3 linked regions of the Prosthecodimorpha staleyi genome follow. The protein of the gene in region 3 interacts with the protein of the main gene of each other region in a pairwise test. Links are inferred from orthologs where the notes say so. Each region holds a gene or a part of one and is shown on either strand. Other genes may lie near its edges. The genes, in order: KL771_RS15285, KL771_RS00615 and KL771_RS18650.

The links.
Region 1: the proteins of KL771_RS18650 (region 3) and KL771_RS15285 interact in binary tests that used the Escherichia coli proteins (3 or more experiments, as listed by UniProt). The link is inferred for Prosthecodimorpha staleyi from one-to-one orthologs.
Region 2: the proteins of KL771_RS18650 (region 3) and KL771_RS00615 interact in binary tests that used the Escherichia coli proteins (3 or more experiments, as listed by UniProt). The link is inferred for Prosthecodimorpha staleyi from one-to-one orthologs.

The regions. Positions count from the first base shown.
Region 1 is NZ_JAHHZF010000007.1:154,620-157,526, reverse strand. The notes cover bases 142-2,893. They hold KL771_RS15285 (P-II family nitrogen regulator), read right to left. Parts: upstream 1,811-2,893; coding sequence 1,472-1,810; downstream 142-1,471. Other genes in these bases: KL771_RS15280 (acyl-CoA thioesterase), read right to left, coding at 2,211-2,893; KL771_RS15290 (ammonium transporter), read right to left, coding at 142-1,452. Also shown: more of KL771_RS15290, read right to left, coding at 1-141; more of KL771_RS15280, read right to left, coding at 2,894-2,907. UniProt on the Escherichia coli protein: Involved in the regulation of nitrogen metabolism. Regulates the activity of its targets by protein-protein interaction in response to the nitrogen status of the cell.
Region 2 is NZ_JAHHZF010000001.1:141,308-144,399, reverse strand. What follows is about bases 1-2,937. They hold KL771_RS00615 (P-II family nitrogen regulator), read right to left. Parts: upstream 1,670-2,937; coding sequence 1,331-1,669; downstream 1-1,330. Other genes in these bases: KL771_RS00610 (dienelactone hydrolase family protein), read left to right, coding at 2,202-2,937; glnA (type I glutamate--ammonia ligase), read right to left, coding at 1-1,234. In the rest of the region: more of KL771_RS00610, read left to right, coding at 2,938-2,963; KL771_RS00605 (NAD(P)H-hydrate dehydratase), read left to right, coding at 3,040-3,092. UniProt on the Escherichia coli protein: P-II indirectly controls the transcription of the glutamine synthetase gene (glnA). P-II prevents NR-II-catalyzed conversion of NR-I to NR-I-phosphate, the transcriptional activator of GlnA. When P-II is uridylylated to P-II-UMP, these events are reversed.
Region 3 is NZ_JAHHZF010000009.1:160,505-163,658, reverse strand. The notes cover bases 22-3,020. They hold KL771_RS18650 (two-component system sensor histidine kinase NtrB), read right to left. Parts: upstream 2,090-3,020; coding sequence 953-2,089; downstream 22-952. Other genes in these bases: dusB (tRNA dihydrouridine synthase DusB), read right to left, coding at 2,086-3,020; ntrC (nitrogen regulation protein NR(I)), read right to left, coding at 22-898. In the rest of the region: more of ntrC, read right to left, coding at 1-21; more of dusB, read right to left, coding at 3,021-3,141.

The sequences.
Region 1 (2,907 bases), on a different replicon or contig from region 3:
CCACACCACCGAGACGCCGACGCCCCAGAGCTGGGAGGTGATCTGCGCGGCGCGGTCGTAGCCGACCACGGCGGTGGCCTCGGTCGCCAGGTAGTTGGTGACGCCGGCGCCGCCGAGGGCCGGATCGACGAAGATGCCGGTCAGGATGGCGCCGACGATGCCGCCGATGCCGTGCACGCCGAAGACGTCCAGGCTGTCGTCATACTTGAAGATCGACTTCAGCGAGGTCACCGCCCAGAAGCAGACGATGCCGGCGACGAGGCCGATCACGATCGCTCCCATCGGGCCGGCGAAGCCGGCGGCCGGGGTCACAGCGACGAGGCCGGCAACCGCGCCCGAGGCGCCGCCGAGCATCGAGGCATGGCCGCGGGTGATGCCTTCCGCGAGGCTCCAGGCGAGCGCGGCGGCGGCGGTGGCGACGATGGTGTTCAGGACCGCGAGAGCCGTCAGGCCGTTGGCCTCGAGGTTGGAACCGGCGTTGAAGCCGAACCAGCCGACCCAGAGCAGCGAAGCGCCGATCATGGTCAGGACGAGGTTGTGCGGCGCCATGTTCTCCTTGCCGAAGCCGACGCGGCGGCCGGCCATGATGGCGCAGACGAGACCCGCGACGCCGGCATTGATATGCACCACGGTGCCGCCGGCGAAGTCGATCGCGCCCTTCTGGAACAGGAAGCCGGCGGTCGCACCGAGCGCATCGCCATAGGCGGTGAGCACTTCGGCGACCTTGGCCTTGTCTTCGCCGGCCGCGGCCAGCATGTCGAGGAACTTCTTGGCGGATTCCTCACCGAGCGCGGTCTTGATGGCGTCGGCATTGGAGGCGGCGAGCGTGTAGGCGTCCGGGCCGGCCCAGAACCAGACCATGTGGGCCATCGGCAGATAGGCGAAGGTGAACCACAGGACCAGGAAGACCATCACGGCCGAGAACTTGATGCGCTCGGCGAAGGCGCCGATGATCAGGGCCGGGGTGATGGCCGCGAAGGTCAGCTGGAAGATGACGAACACGATCTCCGGCAGCACGACGCCCTTCGAGAAGGTGCCCGTGTTGGCGAAGCTCAGGCCGGCGGTCGGATCGGCGGTCAGCACGCCCGACAGGAACATCTTCGACAGACCGCCGAAATAGGGGTTCATCGCCTCGTTCGGGTTGCTCGAGAAGGCGACCGAATAGCCGTAGACGACCCACAGGATCGAGATAAGCGAGAAGCCGCACAGGACCTGCATCAGGACCGACAGGATGTTCTTGGAGCGGACCAGGCCGCCGTAGAACAGGGCCAGGCCCGGCAGCGTCATCAGGATGACCAGGATGGTCGAGATCAGCATCCAGGTCGTATCGCCCTTGTTCGGTTCGGGACCGGCCGCCGCGGCGGAGAGCGTCGTGAGAGCCAGGATGCCGAGCGCCGTGGCCGCCGTCCGGGCGGTCCGGGAGTGCCCGGAAAGCATCGTTGAGATCGACATTTTACAGGAACTCCTAAGTTCAGAGCGCTTCGACGTCGGTTTCGCCCGTGCGGATACGGACGGCCTGATCGATACCGTAGACGAATATCTTGCCGTCGCCGATCTGGCCGGTCTTCGCCGCGGACGAGATCGCAGAGACGACCTTTTCGACCTGGTCGGTGGCGACCGCAACTTCGATCTTGATCTTGGGCAGGAAGCTGACCGCGTATTCAGTGCCGCGATAGATCTCGGTGTGACCCTTCTGGCGGCCGTAGCCCTTGACCTCGGTCACGGTGAGACCCTGCACGCCGATCGCCGTGAGGGCATCGCGCACCTCGTCCAGCTTGAACGGCTTGATGATGGCCATCACGATTTTCATGAACGCTTTCCCGTTTCTCCTGTACCCGCTCGCGGGCCTGTTCGGCCCGGTCGGGCCGTCGAACGAATTCGGTGACGAGTAGCGTATTGGCGCGGCTCGGCCCCCGGTGCCCAGATGGGAATCAATCTCCGTGCCAACTCCGGGCAGCGTCGCAACATGTTGGGATCACGATAGGAATCGCGGCCACCGGGGAGTCGGCCATCCTGGTCGGCAGAGATGTGACCACAGAATAGGCAGATTGCCGGAATCCGACGGGGGTGCCGGCGCGGAGCAGGGGGCGATACTGCCTAATAATCGATCAAACATCGCCGGTGCGGTTCCGCCGACGCGGTTCGGACCTCTGCTGCAGCGCGGGATACGCCGAAAATCCGCCGCAAATCCTGCCTGATTCTAAGGCAGGTCAGCTCTGCCTCACCTGACGGATGATGCCCTCCTGGACCGCAGAGGCGACCAGGCGCCCGGTGCGATCGAACAGGGTGCCGCGGTTGAAGCCGCGGCCGGCGCCAGTCACCGGGCTGTCCTGGGCGTAGAGCAGCCAGTCGTCGATGCGAAACGGTGCATGGAACCACATGGCGTGGTCGAGGCTGGCCAGCCGCAGGTCGTGGTCGAAGACCGACCGGCCGTGTGCGAAGAGCGACGTGTCGAGCAAGGTTGTGTCAGACGCATAGGCGAGCACGGCGGCATGCACCGACGGGTCGTCGGGGAGGGGGCCGGTGGCGCGCAACCAGACAAACTGCGTCGGTTCGAGCGGCTCGCGACTGACATAATGGCGGAAGTCGACCGGGCGCATCTCGATCGGTCGCGGCCGCATCCAGTAGCGGCGGACATTCTCGGGGGCTTCGGCCAAATAGCGTTCGCGCAGTTCCGCCTCGCTCGGCAGGTCGTCCGGGCCAGGTACGTCCGGCATGGCGATCTGGTGGGCGAGGCCCGTCTCGGCCTTGTGGTAGGACGCCGCCATCGAGAAGATCGCCTCGCCCTTCTGGATGGCGAGCACCCGGCGGGTGGTGAAGCTGCCGCCGTCGCGGATGCGGTCGACCTCGTAGACGATCGGGTGCGACGGATCGCCCGGACGCAGGAAATAGGCGTGCAGCGAGTGG
Region 2 (3,092 bases), on a different replicon or contig from region 3:
ACACGGTCGGGATCTTCTTGAGCTCCTTCGGCGGCAGATCGTAGAGGTTCTTGTCCATCGCCTGGCCGGGATGGATCTTGTTGTTGATGCCGTCGAGGCCGGCCATCAGCAGGGCGGCGAAGGCCAGATAGGGGTTGGCGGTCGGATCGGGGAAGCGGATCTCGACGCGCTTGGCCTTCGGCGACGTGGTGTAGGGGATGCGGCAGGAGGCCGAACGGTTGCGGGCCGAGTAGGCCAGCAGAACCGGCGCTTCATAGCCCGGGACCAGACGCTTGTAGGAGTTGGTCGACGGGTTGGTGAAGGCGTTCAGCGCCTTGGCGTGCTTCAGGATGCCGCCGATATAGTAGAGGCAGGTCTCGGAAAGGTCGGCATACTGGTTGCCGGCGAATACCGGCTTGCCGCCCTTCCAGATCGACTGGTGCACGTGCATGCCCGAGCCGTTGTCGCCGAAGATCGGCTTCGGCATGAAGGTCGCGGTCTTGCCGTAGGCCTGCGCGACCTGATGGATGCAGTACTTGTAGATCTGCATCTGGTCGCCCATCAGCGTGAGCGAGTTGAACTTCATGCCCAGCTCGTGCTGAGCGGAGGCGACTTCGTGGTGATGCTTCTCGACGGTGACGCCCATCTTGGCCATCATGGCGAGCATTTCGCCGCGGATGTCCTGGCAGGAGTCGATCGGCGGAACCGGGAAGTAGCCGCCCTTGGTCTTGACGTGATGGCCGAGGTTGCCGCCGTCATAGTCGGTGTCGGTGTTGATCGGCAGTTCCGGATCGTCGACCTGGAAGCCGGTCTTGTAGGGGGAGGTCGAGTACTTCACGTCGGAGAAGATGAAGAACTCGGCTTCCGGACCGACATAGATGGTGTCGCCCACGCCGAGCGACTTCATGTAGGCTTCGGCCTTCTTGGCGATGCCGCGCGGATCGCGGTTGTAGCGCTCGCCGGTCGACGGCTCGAGAATGTCGCAGACGATCGACAGGGTGGTCTGGGCGAAGAACGGATCAATGGTGGCCGTTTCCGGATCCGGCATGAGCATCATGTCGGATTCGTTGATGGCCTTCCAGCCGGCGATCGACGAGCCGTCGAAGGCGGTGCCTTCGGCGAAGATCTCTTCATCGACCATGGTGACGTCAAAGGTCACATGCTGCCACTTGCCCCGCGGGTCAGTGAACCGGAAATCGACGTATTTCACGTCGTTTTCCTTGATGAACTTCATGACGTCCTTAGCGGTCTTCATGGGACGGTTCCCTTTCTTGACTTCTCAGGGCTGTGGCCGGGTCCTTTGACATCCGGCCGTTGGGCGGGAATTCGGCGGGGTTTTCCAGGCGGGTGACTAGATCGCGTCCAGCCCGGTCTCACCGGTACGGATGCGGACGGCCTCTTCGACATTGGAGACGAAGATCTTGCCGTCGCCGATACGTCCGGTCTGGGCGGCCTTTCGGATCGCGTCGACCGCCTTCTCGACCATCTCGTCGGGAAGCACGATCTCGACCTTCACCTTCGGCAGGAAATCCACCACGTACTCCGCGCCGCGGTAGAGTTCCGTATGGCCTTTCTGCCGGCCGAAACCCTTCGCCTCCGTGACGGTGATGCCCTGAAGGCCGACCTCCTGGAGGGCCTCCTTCACCTCGTCCAATTTGAAGGGCTTGATGATCGCCTCGATCTTCTTCATTGCCTCCGACACTCCGAAGATGTGAGAGGGACCGGTTTGAACCGGCCCCGCGCCCGTCATTAGCACGCCGCGTGCCATTGGAAACCGTGTTCCCGCGAAAGCCGGGAAATCAATGTCCCGCGGGCCACAGGTCATTTTGCAAAGCCGATACCGTTCGGGCAATCGCCAATGGAATGTGCAATTGCACAAAAAGGCGCCATTCCTGCTGCCCTCATTCCATACGACCTGCCATCTTTGTCGAAGCCGCGGGCGGGCCCTCGGGAAAACGGTCCGGAGAACGCGACAAGGCGAAAGGACAAGGCGCAACGATAGGCCGCCGCCGTGCTGCGGGCGCGACTTCGTGTCGCTGGCGGGCAACGGCCCGCGCCGGGCCGCATTGTCGGCGCGTTCGGGTCGGACGCTCGCCCGGTCCGGCAAGAACAGGGAGCAGGGCGCCATGGGCCGCCATCGGATATCGGGGATTCTCGCCGCGGCCGTCTTGCTGCTCGGTTTGGGCTCGACTGGCCGTGCCGCCGAAACGACCGGCGTGGAAATGACCATTCCGGCGGGCGCCTCCGGCCCGGCCCTGCGGGCGCACGTCTGGTCGCCGGCCGGACCCGGCCCGCATCCGGCCGTGATCGCCCTGCACGGCTGTTCGGGGCTCTATGACCGCAAGGGCCGCGTCAGCGCGCGCCACGCCGATTGGGGCGAACGCCTGTCGGCCGCCGGATATCGGGTCGTGATGCCCGACAGCTTCGGCTCGCGCGGCGCCTCCGGCAGCCAGTGTCGCACCTCCGACCGGGTCGCCCGGGCCGGGCGCGAGCGCATCGGCGATGCCATGACCGTTCTCGACCATCTCGCCGGGCGCGCGGACGTGCGCCGCGACGCCATCTTCCTGCTCGGCTGGTCGAATGGCGGCAGCACGGTCCTCAATGCGGTCGGTTCGGCCGCCCGCGCCGCCGGATCGCCTGATTTCCGGGCGGCGATCGCCTTCTATCCGGGCTGCCGGGTGCAGGCCGAGCGGGGCACCTGGAAGAGCCGCACCGATCTCCTGATCCTGATCGGCGAGGCCGACGACTGGACGCCGGCCGAGCCCTGCCGGAGGCTGGCGGCCGGCGATCCCGGCCACGTGACGCTGGTCACCTATCCGGGCGCCTATCACGATTTCGACCATCCGGATCTCAAGATCCATTCGGCGGCCGGCCTCGCCTTCACCGGCAGCGGCACCGGATCGGCCCATACCGGCACCGATCCGGCCGCGCGCCGGGATGCGATCGAGCGCGCCGGCGCCTTCCTGGCCGCGCATCGCAGGTAGCGGCCGGCCGGGCCGGGCCGGGATCGTGCCGTGACATCGTTGCTTCCAACGATGAAATCCGGTTCCATCGGCAGCCATGAACGAACTTCTGACCCCGGCCGAGATGAGCCGCGCCGACCGTCTGACGAT
Region 3 (3,154 bases):
GGCGAAAGAACAGGTCCTCGCGGAACAGGCCCTGATTGATCAGTTGGCGCAGGTCCTTGTTGGTCGCCGCGACGATGCGCACGTCGGTCTTGATCGGCGTGCGGCCGCCGACGGTGGTGTATTCGCCCTGCTGCAGGACGCGCAGCAGCCGCGTCTGGGCGTCCATCGGCATGTCGCCGATCTCGTCCAGGAACAGCGTGCCGCCCTCGGCCTGCTCGAAGCGGCCGGCCGAGCGGCTTGCCGCGCCGGTGAAGGCACCCTTCTCGTGACCGAACAGTTCGGATTCGATCAGGTCGCGCGGGATCGCCGCCATGTTGATGGCGACGAAGGGCCCGTTGCGGCGCTTGCCGTAGTCGTGCAGGGCGCGGGCGACCAGTTCCTTGCCGGTACCGGACTCGCCCGTGATCATCACGGTCAGGTCGGTCTGCATCAGCCGCGCAAGCACGCGGTAGATGTCCTGCATGGCCGGCGAGCGGCCGACCAGCGGGATCGCCTCGGCGTCGGGCTCCGGCTCCTGGACGCGCTTGTGTTTCGGCTCGGCCAGGGCGCGGCCGACGATCGAGATCAGCTCCTTCAGGTCGAAGGGCTTGGGCAGATATTCGTAGGCGCCGCGCTCGGAGGCGCGGATGGCGGTCATGAAGGTGTTCTGCGCGCTCATCACGATGACCGGCAGTTCCGGCCTGAGCTTCTTGATGCGCGGCAGGAGGTCGAAGGCGTTCTCGTCGGGCATGACCACGTCGGTGATGACGAGGTCGCCCTCCCCTTGCGCGACCCAGCGCCAGAGCGTGGCCGCATTCGAGGTCAGGCGCACTTCGTAGCCGGCCCGCGAGAGGGCCTGGTTGAGCACCGTTCGGATCGCTGCGTCGTCGTCGGCGACGAGGATGTTTCCGGTCGGCATGACGTATCCTTGCTGGTCGGGTCCGCTGCGGGGTCAGGCGCCGCAGCCGGGCACTCAGGCGTTGCGCGGGTCCTTCGGGCCGGCGACGAAGGCCGGCATCAGGATGCGGAAGACGGTGCGGCGGGGCTGGCTCTCGCATTCGACCACGCCGCCGTGATCGCGCACGATCTTTGCGACGAGCGCGAGCCCCAGCCCGGAGCCATTGGTCTTGGTAGTCACGAAGGGATCGAACAAATGTGGCAGCAGGTCCTCCGGCACGCCGGGGCCGTTGTCGCGCACGCAGAATTCCATCGGCAGCGTGACCTTGTCGCGCGAGCCCGGCACCGACAGCCGCACGCCCGGCCGGTAGGCCGTCGACAGGGCGATCTCCGCATCCGCCTGCCCGCTGGTCGCCTCGGCGGCGTTCTTGACCAGGTTCAGGAACACCTGGACCAGCTGGTCGCGATTGGCCAGCACCGGCGGCAGCGACGGGTCGTATTCCTCGACGATCTTGACGTTGCGGGCGAAGCCCGACAGCGCCAGCCGCTTCACGTGGTCGAGCACGGTATGGATGTTGACCGCCGTGCGCTCGATCGGCCGCTCGTCGGAAAACACCTCCATGCGGTCGACCAGCTTCACGATCCGGTCGGCCTCGTCGCAGATCAGCCGGGTCAAGGCGCGGTCCTGGTCGTCACAGGACTGTTCCAGCAACTGGGCGGCGCCACGGATGCCGGAGAGCGGGTTCTTGATCTCGTGCGCCAGCATGGCGGCGAGGCCGGTGACCGTGCGGGCGGCGCCGCGATGGGTCAGTTGGCGGTCGATCTTGTCGGCCATGGTCCGCTCCTGCAGCATGACCACCACCGCACCGGGATCGTCGAGCACCGGGCCGGCATAGATGTCGACGATCTTCTCTGTGCCGATGCGCGGGCTCGACACGTCGACCCGGTATTCGGAGACCGGCGCCTGGCGCTCGCGCACCTGGTTGATCAGTTCCAAGAGCGGGCTGCCGAAGGGCACGAAATAGCCGAGCGAGTGGCGGGCCATGAAGGCCGCGCTCGCCTGGAAGAAGTTCTGGGCGGCGTCGTTCGCCTCCTGGATGACGCCGTTGGCGCCGATCATGATGACCGGATTCGGCAGGGCGTTGAGCACCGCCGCAGCGGGGCCGTCCGTGGCCGGTTCCATGTCGCGTCTCCTCAGCGGGATCGGGGTCATGCGGCTCTCCTGGGAGCTCGGTCGTCGAAGGCCTCGCGCAACATGCGCCCGACGGCCTCGACGTCGAAGGAGGTCAGGATGGCGGTCCGGAGCCCTGCCGGAACGGCGAGATGGGCTTCGGCCGCCTCGAAATACCAGGCGATGTGCTTGCGCGCGGCACGGATGCCGCGCTGGGGACCATAGTGGTCGATCATCGCCGCGTGGTGTTCGGCGACGAGGTCGCCGAGTGCCGCCCCGCGGGGGCCTTCCTCCCGTGTCCCGGTCGCCAGATAGCGTTGGACGGCGGCCGGGAACCAGGGGCGCCCCTGGGCTCCGCGCCCGATCATCACGCCGGCGGCGCCGGATTGTGCGAGGATCGCATCCGCGTCCTCGAAGCTCTGCACGTCGCCGTTGGCGACGACCGGAACCGTCACCGCCTCGACCACCGCCCGGATGGCCGGCCAGTCGGCGCGGCCCTCGTAGAACTGGTCGCGGGTGCGGCCATGCACGGTGATCAGCCGGATACCCTCGGCCTCCGCCCGCCGCGCCAGTTCCGGCGCATTGATCGAGGCGCGGTCCCAACCGAGCCGCATCTTCAGCGTGACCGGCACCGCGACCGCACCGACGGTCGCCCGGATCAGGTCGATCGCGAGATCGAGATCGCGCATCAGCGCCGCGCCGGACCAGCCGGTCGTCACCCGCTTGGCCGGGCAACCCATGTTGATGTCGATCACGTCGGCGCCGTTGGCCTCGGCCATGCGGGCCGCCTCGGCCATCCAGTGGGCCTCGCGGCCGGCCAGTTGCACGATATGCGGTGCCATGCCGGCCCCGGCCAGACGCAGCGCCATGTCGGCATCGCCGGTCGCCAGCGTCTCGCTCGCCACCATCTCGGTCACCACGCGCGCCGCGCCGAGCCGCGCGACGATCCGGCGAAACGGAAGATCCGTGACACCGGACATCGGAGCGAGGTAAACGAGAGGGGTGGAGGCGTCGGTGGACAGGGCGCAGGTTTCCGAACCGCCGCTCGGTGCTGCGGCGGACTGGGTGAAATCAGGGGCGATCGCTTTGCTCATCGAATGTGCATTC